3 regions of the Virgibacillus siamensis genome follow, and region 1 is predicted to be linked to each of the others. Evidence: predicted binding sites of a transcription regulator. Region 1 holds the regulator's gene; each other region holds the start of a gene.
The links. Region 1 encodes CtsR, which represses protease genes until heat stress. Its sites were predicted from a motif close to ATGGTCAATAAAGGTCAAACA; they were not measured.
Positions count from the first base shown of each region.

Region 2: the regulator CtsR is predicted to act here: its motif matches at 2,663-2,683, upstream of clpP (ATP-dependent Clp endopeptidase proteolytic subunit ClpP).
Region 3: the regulator CtsR is predicted to act here: its motif matches at 2,887-2,907, upstream of B1K71_RS03225 (ATP-dependent Clp protease ATP-binding subunit).

Region 1 is NZ_FUIH01000004.1:58,028-64,018, reverse strand. Features, by position in the region: rRNA gene rrf (5S ribosomal RNA) at 1-100, shown strand, start outside; gene B1K71_RS00495 (MgtC/SapB family protein) at 235-933, shown strand; gene B1K71_RS00490 (CtsR family transcriptional regulator) at 1,174-1,647, shown strand; gene B1K71_RS00485 (UvrB/UvrC motif-containing protein) at 1,661-2,197, shown strand; gene B1K71_RS00480 (protein arginine kinase) at 2,194-3,258, shown strand; gene clpC (ATP-dependent protease ATP-binding subunit ClpC) at 3,276-5,705, shown strand; gene radA (DNA repair protein RadA) at 5,977-5,991, shown strand, end outside.
Region 2 is NZ_FUIH01000007.1:1,955,749-1,961,739, reverse strand. Features, by position in the region: gene B1K71_RS13700 (gluconeogenesis factor YvcK family protein) at 1-505, shown strand, start outside; gene whiA (DNA-binding protein WhiA) at 528-1,481, shown strand; gene B1K71_RS13690 (HPr family phosphocarrier protein) at 1,630-1,884, shown strand; gene clpP (ATP-dependent Clp endopeptidase proteolytic subunit ClpP) at 2,002-2,595, opposite strand; gene B1K71_RS13680 (response regulator) at 2,759-3,370, opposite strand; gene B1K71_RS13675 (sensor histidine kinase) at 3,345-4,736, opposite strand; gene B1K71_RS13670 (DUF6305 family protein) at 4,752-5,342, opposite strand; gene nikC (nickel transporter permease) at 5,444-5,991, opposite strand, start outside.
Region 3 is NZ_FUIH01000006.1:458,067-464,057, forward strand. Features, by position in the region: gene mbcS (acyl-CoA synthetase MbcS) at 51-1,625, shown strand; gene B1K71_RS03220 (LCP family protein) at 1,677-2,684, opposite strand; gene B1K71_RS03225 (ATP-dependent Clp protease ATP-binding subunit) at 2,983-5,112, shown strand; gene B1K71_RS03230 (ComEC/Rec2 family competence protein) at 5,390-5,991, shown strand, end outside.

The DNA.
Region 1 (5,991 bases):
GAGAGGTCACACCTGTTCCCATGCCGAACACAGCAGTTAAGCTCTCCAGCGCCGATGGTAGTTGGGGCTTTGCCCCTGCAAGAGTAGGACGCCGCCAGGCAAATCAAAATCCGGGATACACCATTGTATCCCGGATTTTTTTGTATTGCTTTGCATATGTTTTACAAATGACTATCCATACGGTTTCATGTAGAATAAATAACTACATATCGTTTGCTGCAAGGGGGGAAATGAATGGCTGAAATAATTGATCAACTTTTTGGTGAGCACTTTTTAACAATAATGATTCGAGTGTTGATAGCGTTGCTGCTTTCCGGTTTAATTGGATTTGAGCGGGAATTGAAAAAACATTCAGCTGGATTCCGTACGCACATTTTAGTTGGAGTTGGATCCTGTTTAATGATGCTGTTGTCGCTATATGGCTTCGAAGCATTTATAGATCGCTATGATAATATCCGATTTGATCCGGCGCGTATTCCATCCTATGTTATTAGTGGAATTGGTTTTCTTGGGGCTGGAACAATAATTGTCAACGGCATGACCATTCGCGGATTAACGACTGCTGCATCGATATGGGCAGTTGCAGGTTTGGGTCTGGTTGTTGGTGCAGGCATGTATGCGCCGGCAGTATTTACCACGGTTGTAATTCTGTTGAGTCTGGTCTTTTTGAATAACATTGAAAAAAGATTTTCGAAGGGTCGTTCATCTGATTTAATTGAAATTGTTGCTTTCTCCGATATTAAAATTAAATCGGTTATTTCCATTTTTGAGTCCTTCCAATTGCGTATCAAACAGGTGGAAATTGAAAAAGAAGATAATGATTTACAAAATATTTATATATCCATTGGCCATGATTCCAAATTTGACCGGATGCTGCTGTTTTCGGAGATTTCCAAACTGGAACATGTGAAAAATATTACAGAACGCCAATAATGAATGTCCTTGCGCTGTCAACGTGCGCAAGGTTTTTGTTTCCCGGGTTTTATTGCGCTGTCCCCATCTTTGGTTTAAATTCATAGGTTTCGTTCAGTTATAGTTTGTCTAAACTATAAATAGAACATTGTGCTTTTCAATGCAGTTTTTTTACCGTATAATGATTACATAGTCAAAGATAGTCAAAGTCAAAACAAGTAATTCATATATTATAGGTGGAAACTCAAGAGGAGGAGGCAAATGAGTAACATCTCAGACATAATTGAGCGACATTTAAAACAAATATTGGAGGCTGCCAGGCAGGAATCAATCGAAATAAAGCGAAGTGAAATAGCAGATCAGTTTCAATGTGTACCTTCACAAATAAATTATGTGATTAATACACGCTTTACGGTGGAAAAAGGATATATAGTGGAAAGCAAACGCGGTGGCGGCGGATATATCCGTATCATCCGCATCAGGTATCAGGATAAGGCTGAATTGATTGATGATATCATCGAACTGATTAATCCAAAAGTTACACAGCAGGCGGCACTTGATGTTTTGGAAAGATTGCTGGAAGAACAATTAATAACGAAACGTGAGGCAAAACTGATGCTCAGTGTAATGGATAGAAAAACATTGGCATTTCAGCTGCCATTGCGGGATGAAGTGCGGGCACGTGTGTTGACCGCTATGTTGTCAACGTTGAAATATTTAAGCAAAGAAGAATAGAGGGGGAGGATTTATGGAGTGTCAGGAGTGTCACAATCGATCTGCTACGCTTCACTTCACACAAGTGATAAATGGAAGTAAAACAGAAGTGCATGTGTGTGAAAAATGCGCACAGGAAAAAGGTTATATGACATATCCGGATGATGGCTATTCATTGCATGATTTATTGACGGGGTTGTTTAATTTTGATGCATCATCCATGGAAAGTCCACAAAAGACCTCCTATCAACAAACAAAAGAATTGCAGTGCCCACAATGCAAGATGACTTTTTCGGAATTTAAACGCGTCGGAAAATTTGGTTGTGCAGAATGCTATCACACATTCTCCAACCGTCTTGATCCAATTCTCCGTAGAGTGCACAGCGGGAATACACAACACAGCGGAAAAATTCCAAATCGAAAAGGGGGCGCTCTGCAAACCAAAAAACAGATTGAGTCCCTAAAGAATGAACTGCAGGGTCTTATCAAAGAAGAAGCTTTTGAAGAAGCGGCAAAGGTCAGGGACCAAATTAAAGAACTGGAGAATCACAAGCGGGGTGATAATTCATGACCTTGCAAAATTTTATGAATGAAGCAATCAGTCCCTGGATGCGGGAAGAAGGCCCCGATAGTGATATTGTATTAAGCAGTCGGATTCGCCTTGCCAGAAACTTTTCATCATATGCATTTCCAATTCTGGCAAGTGTAGATGAACTGCAGAAGGTAAGTACATTTATGGAGGACCAATATGCGAATCAATCGTTTCAGGGATATAAAGACTTTGAATTTATCCCGCTAAAAGACCTGACAGCGGTGGAAAAAAGAGTGCTCGTTGAAAAGCACCTGATCAGTCCATATTTAGTGGAACAGGATGAGATATCGGCTGTCCTGATTTCCAAAAACGAACAGGTGTCAGTCATGATTAATGAAGAAGACCATATGCGTATTCAGCTCTATTTTCCTGGGTTTCAATTAAATAAAGCACTGGAAAAAGCATTTGAATTCGATGATTGGCTTGAAGAAAAAATAGATTTCGCATTTGATGAAAAGCAAGGCTATTTAACAAGCTGCCCTACCAACGTTGGTACCGGCATGCGTGCATCAGTTATGATGCATTTGCCGGCATTGGCAATGGCAAAGCAAATTAACCGGATGATTCCTGCAATCAATCAGCTTGGTCTGGTGGTCCGTGGAATTTATGGTGAAGGCAGTGAGGCACAGGGTAACATTTTTCAGATTTCCAATCAGATAACCCTTGGTAAATCAGAGGAAGATATCATTGAAGATTTACAGGGGGTCGTGCATCAATTAATTGAGCATGAACGTAATGCACGTAATCGGATTATGGAACGATCCGGCATACAACTGGAAGACAGAATTTATCGTTCTTATGGAGTGCTGGAATTTAGCAGGATTATCGAATCCAAGGAATCAGCTGCATGTTTATCAAATGTTCGTCTGGGAATCGATATGGGAATCATCAACAATGTTTCACATAATATACTTAATGAATTAATGGTATTAACGCAACCGGGATTTTTACAGCAATATGCAGGAAAAACATTATCCCCGGATGAACGTGATGTACTGAGGGCATCGCTCATTCGTGAGAGATTGCAGTTAGAGAAATAGATGGGAGGAAATTTGGTATGATGTTTGGACGTTTTACAGAACGGGCGCAAAAGGTATTGGCACTATCCCAGGAGGAAGCAGTTCGACTGGGCCATAACAATATTGGTACAGAGCATGTACTGCTTGGTCTGGTGCGTGAAGGTGACGGAATTGCAGCAAAAGCGCTGCAATCACTAGGGCTTGAGGTATCCAAAATTCAAGAGGAAGTTGAGAAACTTATCGGTGTGGGAAAACAGCCGATGCAAACCATCCATTATACACCACGTGCCAAAAAGGTAGTGGAACTTTCACAGGATGAGGCACGAAAGCTTGGCCATTCCTACGTGGGGACAGAACATATATTACTTGGTTTAATTCGTGAAGGAGAAGGAGTTGCTGCACGTGTTCTGAACAATCTTGGCGTCAGTCTGAATAAAGCGCGTCAGCAGGTATTGCAGCTTTTGGGGAGCAATGAGTCACAGGCAGGACGTCAGGGACGTGCCGCACAGACATCGAATGCGAATACCCCGACATTGGATTCCCTTGCAAGGGATTTAACAGTAAGCGCGAAAGAAGGAAATGTGGATCCGGTCATCGGACGCAGCAAAGAAATTGAGCGTGTTATACAGGTTCTGAGCCGGCGTACGAAAAACAACCCGGTTCTGATTGGGGAGCCAGGTGTAGGTAAAACAGCAGTTGCTGAAGGGCTTGCACAGCAGATTGTAAATAATGAAATCCCGGAAATTTTGCGGGATAAACGCGTCATGACCCTGGATATGGGAACTGTTGTCGCAGGCACAAAATATCGTGGTGAGTTTGAAGACCGTCTGAAAAAAGTAATGGAGGAAATTCGTCAGGCAGGAAATATCATTCTGTTTATTGATGAATTGCATACATTGATTGGTGCAGGTGGTGCAGAGGGTGCCATCGATGCTTCCAATATTTTGAAACCTGCATTATCCCGCGGTGAACTGCAATGTATTGGGGCAACCACCTTGGATGAGTATCGCAAGTATATTGAAAAAGATGCTGCATTGGAGCGCCGGTTCCAGCCAATTCAAGTTGATGAGCCTACACTTGATGAAACCGTGCAGATTTTAAAAGGACTGCGTGATCGTTATGAAGCACATCATCGTGTAACCATTACGGATGAAGCAGTGGAAGCAGCAGCAAGTCTGTCTGACCGTTATATTACCGATCGGTTCTTGCCGGATAAGGCGATTGATTTAATTGATGAAGCGGGATCAAAAGTGCGCCTTCGCTCCTATACAATTCCGCCGAATTTGAAAGAACTTGAGGAAAAATTGGAAGAGGTCAGGAAAGAAAAAGACTCAGCTGTACAGAGTCAGGAATTTGAAAAAGCAGCATCATTACGAGATTCCGAGCAGCGCCTGCGTGAAGAAGTAGAGGAAACCAAAAAGGAATGGAAAGAAAAACAAGGACAGGAAACATCTGAGGTTGCAATTGAGGATATTGCCAATGTTGTATCGGTGTGGACTGGTGTACCTGTTTCACAATTAACAAAGGAAGAAAGTGAGCGGCTGCTAAACTTGGAAGACACGCTGCATAACCGTGTCATCGGGCAGGAGGAAGCAGTTGATGCAGTAGCCAAAGCAATTCGTCGTGCACGTGCGGGATTAAAAGATCCTAAACGTCCAATCGGTTCGTTTATTTTTCTTGGGCCAACCGGTGTAGGTAAAACAGAACTGGCCAGGGCATTGGCAGAGGCAATGTTCTCCGATGAAGAAGCAATGATCCGCATTGATATGTCCGAGTATATGGAAAAACATTCTACATCCCGTCTTGTAGGGTCACCTCCTGGATACGTCGGCTACGATGAAGGCGGACAGCTGACGGAAAAAGTACGCAGAAAACCATATTCCGTTGTGTTGCTTGATGAAGTTGAGAAAGCGCATCCGGAAGTGTTTAATATTCTTTTGCAGGTGCTGGAAGATGGACGGCTTACTGATTCTAAAGGACGTGTGGTCGATTTCCGCAATACGGTTTTGATTATGACATCAAACGTTGGTGCAAATGAACTCAAACGTAATAAATATGTTGGTTTCAATCTTGGTGATGAAACCCAGGATTATAAAAATATGAAAACCAAAGTAACGGATGAGCTGAAAAAGGCATTTCGTCCGGAATTTCTGAACCGTATTGATGAAACGATTGTATTCCATTCTCTTGAACGGAAACATATGAAAGATATTGTGACGTTAATGATTCACCAACTGCAGAAACGGCTGAGAGAACAGGATATTGAATTCAACCTTACCGATAAAGCAGTTGAAAAGATTGCCAATGAAGGATTTGATCCGGAGTATGGCGCCCGTCCGCTGCGCAGGTCAATCCAGAAGAATATTGAAGACCTTCTGTCAGAGGAACTATTGAAAGAGACGATTTCCAAGGGCGAAAAAGTTAAAATCGGGTTAAATAATAAAGGGGATTTTCTGGTACTGTCATAGGTTTTTATAGATTGTCTCCTTCGTATTTATCGTATGTGGGGCTGTTACGCTTCACAAAGAAGCCAACTTATCCCCGCCTTTATGAATGAAAGCTGGAAGAAATAATACTGCCAGCTTTCATTTTTTTAGCTTAAGAAATGGACGAAAGGAACCATCACATCCGTCTGTGGAATAAATATGTAAATTTTATTATAAAAATGATAGAAATCCGTAACTTTCATGAGACGTAAATCGTATATAATGATAGATACAGGGAAAGGGTTGGATGGATTTGGCCAAACGAAAA
Region 2 (5,991 bases), on a different contig from region 1:
GGCGAACAAACGGATTGAACGTGTCTTTTTAAGTCCGCAGCCGGTGCAGCCATTTCCGAATGCATTGAAAGCAATAGAAAAGGCGGACCTTGTTGTAATTGCTCCAGGAAGCCTATATACAAGTATTTTATCAAACTTGATTATACCGCAAGTGGATGAGGCGCTTCAGGAAACAAACGGAAAAGTTGTCTATGTGTGTAATGTTATGACACAAGCAGGGGAGACAACAGGCTATACGGCATCTGACCATGTTCAGGCAATATGCGATCACGTCGGTAATGACGCGGTCGATTCAATAATTGTCCATAATGAACCAATCAGTAAAAATGTGCGTGATGTGTATGCAGAAGAAAATGCCGAACCGGTGATTTATGATACAGATCGTTTGCTGGAAATGGGGTTGCAGATTATAGAGGGAGACATTATAAACCATTCCAGAACAACACTCAGACATGATACACATAAAATTGCCAAACTGCTTTATTCCATAATTGAATCCAAATGATTTTGCTGGAGGGGGTGACGAAATGTCGTTTGCATCGGAAATAAAGAAAGAACTGACGGGGATTGAAACAGATCAATGCTGTCAACACGCTGAACTTGCTGCACTTATTCGAATGAATGGTGCTATTTCCATGTCACAGCGTAAATATACATTGGACGCACAGACGGAGAACGCAGCGATTGCACGCCGCATTTATACACTGATCAAGTCACTGTATGATTTACCGGTCGAACTGCTTGTCCGAAAAAAAATGAAATTGAAGAAAAATAACGTGTACATCGTCCGGATAAAGGAAGATGTGGAAAAATTATTAACGGAATTGGATATTTTACACAAACCCCACTCATTTGTGCGAACTATCTCCGAAAAATATTTACAAAAAGACTGCTGCAAAAAATCATATTTGCGTGGAGCATTTCTTGCCGGAGGTTCCATCAACAATCCGGAAACTTCCTCCTATCATCTGGAAATTTTCAATGCATACGAGGAGCATAATAATGCATTATGCGATTTATTGAATGATTTTGATCTTCGTGCACGAAAACTGGAGCGGAAAAAAGGTTATATTACGTATTTGAAAGAAGCAGAAAAGATTACGGAGTTTTTAAGTATTATTGGTGCGCATAATGCATTATTCAAGTTTGAGGATGTCCGGATTGTGCGGGACATGCGAAACTCAGTAAACCGACTCGTGAATTGTGAGACGGCCAACCTGAACAAAACAATTGGTGCGGCGTTCAGGCAAATCGAGAATATTAAGCTGATTGAACGGACAGTCGGTCTTGATGCACTTCCGGAGAAACTTCAGGAAATTGCCGAACTGCGCGTTAAGCATCAGGATGTTTCCTTGAAAGAACTGGGCGAACTTGTCTCCACAGGGAAAATTTCGAAATCCGGTGTCAATCACCGTCTAAAAAAGATTGATGAATTTGCTGATAAAATTCAATTTGACACAAAACTTTTGAAAAATGAGTAGCATAAATGTTACTGGACAAAGCCGATTATGATATACTAGCGTTAATTTAATTATAATTCTTTTAATTGAAAGGCTACCGTCAAAGTCGGGCGGGGGCCGAATTTTTAATATTACTTGTAAACGATTTCAGTTGGAAAGGATGAGGAGATTGATTGAGAAATCGGTCACGGTTGAATTAGAAACCGGGTTACAGGCTCGGCCGGCGGCATTATTTGTACAGGAGGCAAACCGATTTGCTGCACATTTATTCCTTGAAAAGGATGGAAAACGGGTCAATGCCAAAAGTATAATGGGATTAATGAGCCTTGCGGTGACAACAGGGGAAACGATTACGCTTTTTGCGGAAGGATCGGATGAGAACGAAGCTTTGGACAGATTAACCCAATTTGTTAGGAACGATTAAAAATGTCTCTTAGATGAGGAGGCATTTTTAAATTGGTTCTGTTGTAGTAAATTAAATTACACAACACGAAAAAGGCTATCCCCATTGGAATAGCCTCACAATACAATTCATATTTACTTATTTCTTGTCTTTGTTGTTTGTTAAGATTTTGTCTATTAAGCCATAATCCACTGATTTTTCAGCTGTCATGAAGTTGTCCCGATCTGTATCTCGGTCGATTAATTCGATTGGCTGACCAGTGCGTTCAGCCAGAATCTGGTTGATTTTTTCACGCATTTGGATGATCCGTTTGGCATGAATTTCAATATCTGTTGCCTGACCTTGGGTACCGCCTAGTGGCTGGTGAATCATCACCTCACTGTTTGGCAGTGCATAGCGTTTTCCTTTTTCTCCGGCGGCAAGCAGGAATGCACCCATTGATGCTGCCATACCTGTGCAGATGGTTGATACATCCGGTTCAATGAATTGCATCGTATCATAAATTGCCATGCCGGCTGTAATGGATCCGCCCGGTGAGTTAATGTATAGGGAGATATCTTTGTCCGGGTCTTCCGCAGCGAGGAAAAGCAATTGCGCCACAATCGAATTGGAAACATTATCGTCGATGCCGCTTCCAAGCATAATAATTCGGTCTTTCAATAAACGTGAGTAAATATCATATGCGCGTTCTCCACGGTTTGTCTGTTCAATGACTGTAGGTATTAAATTCATGTGTAAAATCCTCCTTATTTCATCTCAAATTAATCCAGTTTTTATTGGATATTTTTATCATAACGAATAGGTCAAAAAAGGTCAAACAAAAACGTTCAACAAATCCTGCATAAAAATCACATTTTCCATCATTCCCTTTCCACCATAATATAAACCCTCCCAGTTAAACAAGTTTATACGTATTTGTCGGGCGTCCCTGCTTGCCATACTGTGAAATGATTTCTACTTCGCCCTTGTTTTCCAGGTAGTATAAATACCGGTGGACAGTCTGGTAGGCAATCGGCAATGCCTGTTGAATCTCGTTGATGGAGGATGGGGAATCTTGTTGCACGAGGTAATTTTTAATTGAATTCAGGGTAGCCTGCCGTATGCCTTTTTCCACAAAGACATTTTCCTTGCCGGCCATAAGTTTTGCGATCTTTAAATTAATACGGATCCGGGAAATAAGATCAGGTGCTTTGATTGGTTTCAGGGCAAAATCAGTTGCACCAGCCTGTAGAAATGCATCGGCAATTTCCTGACGTTCATCAACGGTCAATATGATAATAGGGGTTTTCTCACTGATACTGCGTAATTCTTTCGTTGTTTTTATTCCATCCCAATCCGGCATATGGTAGTCAAGTAACATAAGGTCAGGGTGCATTTTTTTGAAAAGTTCAATGCCTTGCTTTCCTGTACTGCCTTCTATCACATTCCAATCGGCGGAGCAGCATATTTCTTTCAGTGTAAAACGAATGTCTTCGTTATCATCAACTATTAATATAGTGGTGCTCATTGGCGTTTTCACCTTCTTTACTGATAGGTAGTCTGATATTTATTTGCGTCTGATTCCCGGGGATGCTTTTGAGATCAATTGTACCATGATGGTTTTCAACCACCCGTTTCACAAAGGAAAGACCTAATCCGGATGAGTTTCGTGTACTGAATCCTTCTTTCCAGATTTCTTTCAGGTGGGTGGCGTCTATACCGGGACCGTTATCCTGAATGCGAATTAAAATTCTCGTATCTATACTTTTGACAGTGACATGGATATATCCTTCTTTTCCATCAAAAGAAATGATGGCGTTTTCAAGAATGTTCGAAATAGCTCTGGAAAACCGTATTTTATTGACATAGATAAATGGGAGATTTTCATCTAAATCTATTTTCAAATTAATCCGCTGTTCATCCATACTAAGATGGCTTGTTACGTATTGGAGAAGTTCCTGAACGGATAATTCCTGTTTCATCTGATCATGCAGTATTTCAGAAATCATGTCTTTCATTTTCGTAATGGAACGGTCGATCCGGCTGACGTATGTTTTTAAAGAAGGATTATGTTTCGATTGCATTTTCATTTGAATCAGCGATACAAGGCCCTCAACTGTTACCAACGGGGTTTTCAGATCATGAACAAGCATATTGATCTCTTCATGAACTTTTGAATCAACAAGTGCTGAGCGGGTTTCGTGCAGTATTTCTTCCTGAACCTGATATTTCCGCAATGTATTAATTTGCTTATTAAACAGATGGATTAGTAACGTAACAATGATGGCAATGACTGAAAACACACTGAAAAAGATGGTTGCCAATGTATTGAAAAGGTTATTTCCCGTCAGGTAACTGTCCGCGATCTTAATGCCTGCAGCAAGGTCATTGGTGCCAATTCCAAATCGGGAAAGTGCCGGAATAAGCTGCATCCATTGTACGGAAAGCAGAACGAGAAATGATATGATGGAATAAATAAAATAAAAATATTTATGCCTGGGTATATATTGCAGCAGCAGTACAATGATGCCAGTTGTCAAAAAGTAACCAAGGTATGTGAAGTGCTCCGTGTATATTTGATTAAAAATCGACAGGGAGATTAGAACAATTCCGATGTAGGCGAATGACCAGGAAACGGTATTTAATTTGATCCGAAAGACTTGTACAATGAGCATCGATCCAAAATGAACAAGAAAAAACGTCATCATATATTTTGCAATATATAAAAAGGAAGTAATTAAAAGCAGTCCACTGTCATGCTGTATAATACTCTTATGGATATTTTTAGCGAGCCATATTGACCAATCATTCAGAAATACAGGAAGTATCAGGCCGTAAAAAATCAGCAGCAGCCCAATTGATAATAATAGTATCGATTTTTTTTTGCGGATCATGATTTGTCAGCCTTTCTATCGGAATATGGCATTGAACGGTACGGATAGGTCTTTCAACCCGTTAACCAGGGTAACAGGGACTTGAAGTTCCCTCAGATGGTCAATTTGCGCTGCTTTCTTCTTCGTATTTTTCATCCCTATGAAATAATCCGCATATGGGGCGGTTTCCTTAAATAATTTTATGGTTCGGCGATCATCACGGAAAAAGCCGGATATGTTTACAAGAATGATGGGCAGATGTGTGTATTCTGCTTCCTTTAGCAGTGTTCGTGTCCGAATTAGTTCCTCTTGAAATGTCCGGTTTGTTTGTTTCAATCCATTGGCACTGTAGCCGAGCAGGATAACAACACTATTGTAATCATATAAATCTGACCCCAATGCTCTGGGGCGGTAATCTGCCTCAAGGTTAAGCTTCTGGGCGATTTGCAGCAAAATGCTTCCCTCGGGGGCTTGTCCGGTGGATGTAATCAGTATTTTTTCCTTGCCAATTGGTGCTGGCAGATTTGGGTATGTATTAAAGTGTTCGGAATGTGTGTCATTGATCGAGATAAAGCAGAGGATCAAAGCACTGACAAAACAAACCGAAATGGGGACATATCGTTTCAAAATTTTGTCAACTCCCTTAAAATACCGGCATACAGGCAAAAAAAGATAAGGAAAATGCGGATGCATTTACCTTATCTTACTACACTTTTCCAATATTGTAATTATTCCTTTAATCGTGGGTCTAAAGCATCACGTAATCCGTCCCCGAATAAATTGAAGCCAAGAACAACCAAAAAGATGGCAATTCCGGGGAAGGCGACAACCCATGGTGCATTTTGCAATGCTGCACGCCCGTCACTCAACATCGCGCCCCACTCGGGTGTCGGCGGCTGTGCTCCAAGTCCAAGAAAACTTAATCCGGCTGCATCCAGAATTGCCGTACCAACACTAAGTGTGGCCTGAACGATAATTGGAGCAAGACAATTAGGCAATACATGCTGCATCAGTACCCGGCCGTTTTTGGCACCAATAGCTTTAGCGGCCTCAATATATTCTGTTTCTTTTACTGATAATACTGCCGATCGTACAATCCGGGCAAACTGTGGTATTCCGACAATCCCGACTGCAATCATGGCATTTTGCAGGCTCGGCCCCAGGACAGCAACGAGTGCTATAGCCAGTAAAATACTTGGAAACGCCATTAGAATATCGACAACACGCATGATAATCTGATCAATCCATTTTCCAAAATAACCAGCAATTCCTCCAA
Region 3 (5,991 bases), on a different contig from region 1:
TCCGAACCTTTGCTATAATAAAACTATCTACAAGAATTGGAGTTGATAGAATGAACAGGGATGATTTGATTGCTCCGAAAACCTACAACATTGTGATGGAGATGGAGCGTTTTGCAAAAGACCCGAACCGAAAAGCGCTTATTTGGCAAAACGATGCCGGGGAGTCAAAAGAAATTACGTATGAACAATTAATAAAAAATGTGAACAAAATAGGCAACGCTTTTCTTGAGCATGGATTGAAACGTGGAGACAAAATTCTCATTATGATTCCAAGGCTGATTGAAGCGTATGAAACATATCTGGCTGCACTGAAGACGGGGATTATCATTATACCAAGTTCGGAAATGCTGAAAACAAAAGACCTGCAATACCGGATCAGCCATGGGGAAGTAAGTGGAGTTGTCAGCTATTATCCATTTGTCGACCAGTACACAGCTATTAACGAATATGATGATTTGAAGTTGTTTTCCGTTGGTAAGCAGGTTGATGGCTGGCTTCATTTGGATGACTTGAAGGAAAAAGCATCAGATGAATTGGGAATGGCGGATACGGAAAGCGACGATATCGCATTTTTACCGTATACATCCGGAACAACCGGAAACCCAAAAGGCGTAGTACATACACATGGCTGGGGCTATGCGCATTTAAAAACCGCATCAGCTAACTGGCTGTCCATTAATGAAGGGGATAAGGTCTGGGCAACTGCGGGTCCCGGCTGGCAAAAATGGATCTGGAGTCCGTTTCTGTCTGTATTGGGTGCTGGTGCAACCGGATTTGTTTACAATGGAAAATTCGATCCGAAAACATATCTTGGATTGCTGCAGGACCATGATATTAATGTGCTGTGCTGTACACCGACAGAGTACCGCCTGATGGCAAAAGTGGACAACCTGGCTGATTATCAGTTGCCTGCGCTTCACAGTGCAGTGTCCGCCGGCGAACCACTCAACAGGGAAGTGATTGATATATTCCAGAAATATTTCAATGTAACTGTTCGTGATGGATACGGCCAAACTGAAAATACATTACTCCTTGGATTTATGAAAGATACGAAAGTAAAACCTGGGGCAATGGGTAAACCAACTCCGGGGAATGAAGTTGAAGTTGTCGATGAAAATGGTGAACTGGTACCAGTGGGGGAAGTCGGGGACATCGCGGTGAAGCTGAATTGTCCTGCACTTTTCCGGGAATACTTCAAGGATTCCGAGCGTACGAATATGTCCAAACGTGGTGATTACTATATTACCGGGGACCAGGCCTCCAAAGACAACGAAGGATACTTCTGGTTCGAAGGCCGCGGTGATGACATTATTATTAGTTCCGGCTATACGATCGGGCCGTTTGAAGTGGAGGATGCACTTGTGAAGCATCCATCTGTACAGGAATGTGCTGTTGTGGCAAGCCCGCATGAAATCCGCGGAAATATAGTGAAGGCATATATAGTACTGCAGCCGGGTGTTACTGGAAATGATGAAGTCGTGAAAGAGCTTCAGGACCATGTGAAAGCTTTAACCGCGCCATATAAATATCCGCGGGAAATTGAATTTATTGAAGAATTGCCGAAAACAACATCCGGTAAAATCAGACGTATCGAACTTAGGCAAAAGGAAAAAGCAAATCAGTAATTTCCAAAAAGAACCCGGGACAGCCTTGACTGTACCCGGGTTCTTTTTTCCTTATTGTATATCCAATGCTTCTTTCAACTGACCGGTTGCTTGCTGCAGTCCCGCTTCGGACGGAATAAAATAGAGTGTTCCGCCTATCCGCTGGTCAATACCCTCAATTTCAATGGTTTTGACTTCTTTGGAGTTGAGGGAAGTGTACGTTTTCATCAGACTGAATATTTCTTTTGGCCGAAGACTTGTCTCGGTATTTTTGCCGAGAATGTCCGAGATATCACCGAGATTTAACAACGTTCGGACGGAAATTGCTTTGTCCACTGCAGCTTGAATAAATTGCCGCTGTCTTGCATCCCTCGGATAAACCGTATTGACATCACGCTTGCGCATCCGCACAAAAGCAAGTGCCTCCTCACCATTTAATGTTGTTTTTCCTTCTTTAAAATAAATCCGTTTATTATCGTTGAAAATATTTTTTTCCCAAAAACCTTTCTTAATATCAACCGTAACGCCGCCAAGTGCATCGACAATATTTCGGAAACCTTTAAAGTTTACTGCAATATAGCCGTCGATTGGAATATCCAGCATTTCCTCGACCGATTCCACCGTAAGTTTATTGCTGCCGTACCCGGAGATGGCCCCAAATGTATAGGCTGCATTTATTTTATGGTAACCGGCATATTGTCCAACAGCTTCAGCCGGCAAATCTACCCGTGTGTCCCGGGGAACGGAAGTCATGGTCATTTGATCTGTCTTCGGGTTTAAAGTAACAACCACCAACGTGTCAGCGCGGCCGTTCTTGCCATGTGTCGCATATGTTTCCACACCCATAAGCAGCAGGGAGATGGGATCTTCACCGACCGTGACCGCTTCATCCCGCAATGCTGATTTATTACCGGGACGATCCAAGCTATTATAGGCTTCTTTTGCCGCTTGGTAGCCATGAAAAACAGTATAAATTCCAATAGCCACCACAAGAATGATCAGCAAAAGGATAATAAGCAGAACTGGTTTCTTCCATGATTTACGATTATGATTTCTGCGTCCTGACCTGGATTCGTCCATCCCAATCGCCCCTTTATGTTTATAAAGTGCTGCTTTCGGAAAAATGATAGTGTGAACAGATAAGATGAAGGTTTTTCCTTATTCTTAATCTATTATAGATGAATATACCCGTTATAACAATTATGTCTATTCTGTTATAACATCGAATTGCAGGTTACTAATTGATCAAAAAATCATTAAAAAAATTTGACTAAATCACTTGAAAGTCAAAAAAGGTCAGAGTATAATAAGAATCAAAGGTCAAAGATAGTCAAAGTCAGACCTTGAAAATTTAACTTTTTACCAGGAGGAATGACACATGAAATGTCAAAACTGTGGTATTCAACCAGCAACAATAAATGTAGCCATGCAAATAAACAATGAAACCATGCAAATGCACGTATGTAATAAATGTTTTCGCGAAATCCAAGGTCAGATGATGAATGGCGGATTTAATGCCGGCCATAGTCAGCAAGGCGGCTTTGCCGATAAATTTTTCCAAGGCAATGGTCAAAGCTTTACCAATACGAAAACACAGCAAAATACCGGCAATGGCAATGGTCTGCTTGATGAAATGGGTAAAAACGTAACCCATGCAGCTCGGGCAGGACTGATTGACCCGGTTATCGGACGTGACAATGAAGTTAAACGCGTGATTGAAACATTGAACCGCCGCAATAAAAACAACCCGGTTTTAATTGGTGAGCCTGGTGTTGGTAAAACCGCAATTGCGGAAGGACTTGCGCTGAAAATTACGGAGGGCGATGTTCCAGCCAAACTGATGAATAAGGAAATTTATCTGCTTGATGTTGCATCACTTGTTGCGAATACAGGCGTCCGCGGCCAATTCGAAGAGCGAATGAAACAGCTTGTTAAGGAACTGCATGAACGTACAGATGTCATCCTGTTTGTGGATGAAATTCATCTATTAGTTGGAGCAGGCACTGCAGAAGGTTCCCAAATGGACGCAGGTAACATTCTAAAACCTGCACTTGCACGCGGGGAAATGCAGTTGATTGGTGCAACAACACTGAAGGAATATCGTAAAATTGAAAAGGACGCAGCACTTGAACGCCGCTTCCAGCCAATTATCGTAAAAGAACCTTCTGTGGAAGATGCAGTGCAAATTTTGAATGGTATTAAAGACCGTTACGAAAAATTCCACGAGGTTCGTTATTCCGACAAGGCGATTAACGCATTCGTAACCTTGTCACAGCGCTATATTCAGGATCGTTTTTTGCCGGATAAAGCAATTGATTTGATGGATGAAGTTGGTTCACGATTGAATCTTGCCAACGCTGAGAAAGACTCGAATTCCATTCAGCAAAAAATTGATGATGTTGTGAAAGAGAAAGAAGAAGCTGCTGAACAGGAAGACTATGAACGTGCAGCAAACCTGAGATATCAGGAAATCCAGCTGCAAAAACAACTTGATAAAGCAAAAGATGATGAACAAGTAATTGATGTGGATGTTTCCGACATTCAATTGATTGTGGAAGAAAAAACCGGTATTCCTGTAACGAAACTGGCAACAGACGAACAGGAAAAAATGAGAGACCTTGCCGAGAATCTTGGCACAAAAGTAATTGGACAGGCTGTGGCGGTTAACAAAGTTGCCAAAGCAGTTCGCCGCAGTCGTGCCGGATTGAAATCCAAGTACCGTCCAATCGGTTCATTCCTGTTCATTGGTCCGACCGGTGTCGGTAAAACGGAACTGACCAAAGCGCTCGCCGAAGAATTATTTGGCTCGCGGGACAGTCTGATCCGGCTTGATATGAGTGAGTATATGGAAAAACACGCCGTGTCTAAAATTATCGGTTCACCTCCAGGCTATGTAGGCCACGAGGAAGCAGGACAATTAACGGAACGTGTGCGCCGCAATCCTTATTCAATCCTGTTGCTTGATGAGATTGAAAAAGCGCATCCTGACGTACAAAACATGTTCCTGCAAATCATGGAAGATGGTCATTTGACCGATTCGCATGGCCGTACAGTAAGCTTTAAAGATACGGTCATCATCATGACAAGTAACGCCGGAACAGGTGTGAAAGAAATCAATGTCGGTTTCAACAAAGCAGAACACGAATCCGTATCAACGCTGGAGAACCTAAGTGCATATTTCAAACCGGAATTTCTAAACCGATTTGACAGCATCATTACCTTCAATGAACTGACAGAAGATAATCTGATGGAAATTGTTGACCTGATGCTGCATGATCTTGAAGAGACTATTGAAGAAAACAATATTAACATTACTATTTCAGATGAGGCAAAACACGAACTGGTCCGACTCGGATATGACCGCCGCTTTGGTGCACGTCCACTGCGCCGTGTCATCCAGGATAAAATTGAAGATCAGCTCACAGACCTGATTCTGGAAGAAGAAACTGTTGATTCAGTTCAGGTAAATGTTGATGATGGTGAAATTGTTGTTGCAAAAAGCGAATAATAGTTGAGTGGATTAAAGCCGCTGGTGCACTGCACCAGCGGCTTTTTTAAATCAGTCTTTTAGACCAAAAAACGAGCCTTCGCCAGAAAACACAGTCCTTCAGATTAAAATACAAGCCTTCCACGAAAAAATCAATCCTTCAAAAAATACCGGCGTACAAAGAAAATTTATAACTTGGGATAGTTACCCGAAAATATGGCAAAACTATATTGTCACATTAGGAAAAAGGGTGGTATTCATGCCTCGGTTCATGCTGAAATGTTTGTCAGGAACAATCATGGTATTTTTTTTAATGACTGGTCAAGCCGGCTACATACATGCGGATAAGCAGCCGAAGATGGATGTGCACTTTATCGATGTTGGGCAGGGCGACAGCATGCTGATTCAAACTCCTTCCGGCAAAAATATACTGATTGATGGTGGACCGCCCGATGCCGGAAATAAAGTTGTGTCTTTTCTTGAAAGGCATGATGTGGATGAGATTGATTTACTCGTTGCAACCCATCCCGATATTGACCATATTGGTGGATTTCCGCGAATCCTGAAATCAGTTGAGGTAGAACAACTGCTTGACTCAGGGAAAATGTATACAACGAAGACATATGCCAGATATATAAGTCAGATCCTGTTTTATAAAGTTCCGGTTACGATTGCCGAAGAAAACGAATTGGTAAACGTGGATCCACACGTCAAAATAAGGGTTCTTAACGCACACAGCGGTACAGAAGATAATAATGAATCATCCATCGTTTTACAGGTCAGTTTTAAAAAGATTGACTTTTTGCTGATGGCCGATGTACGTGAAAAACAGGAAGAACAGCTGATTAAAAAATACAATCTTGATTCTGAGATTATTAAAATTGCTCATCATGGATCAAG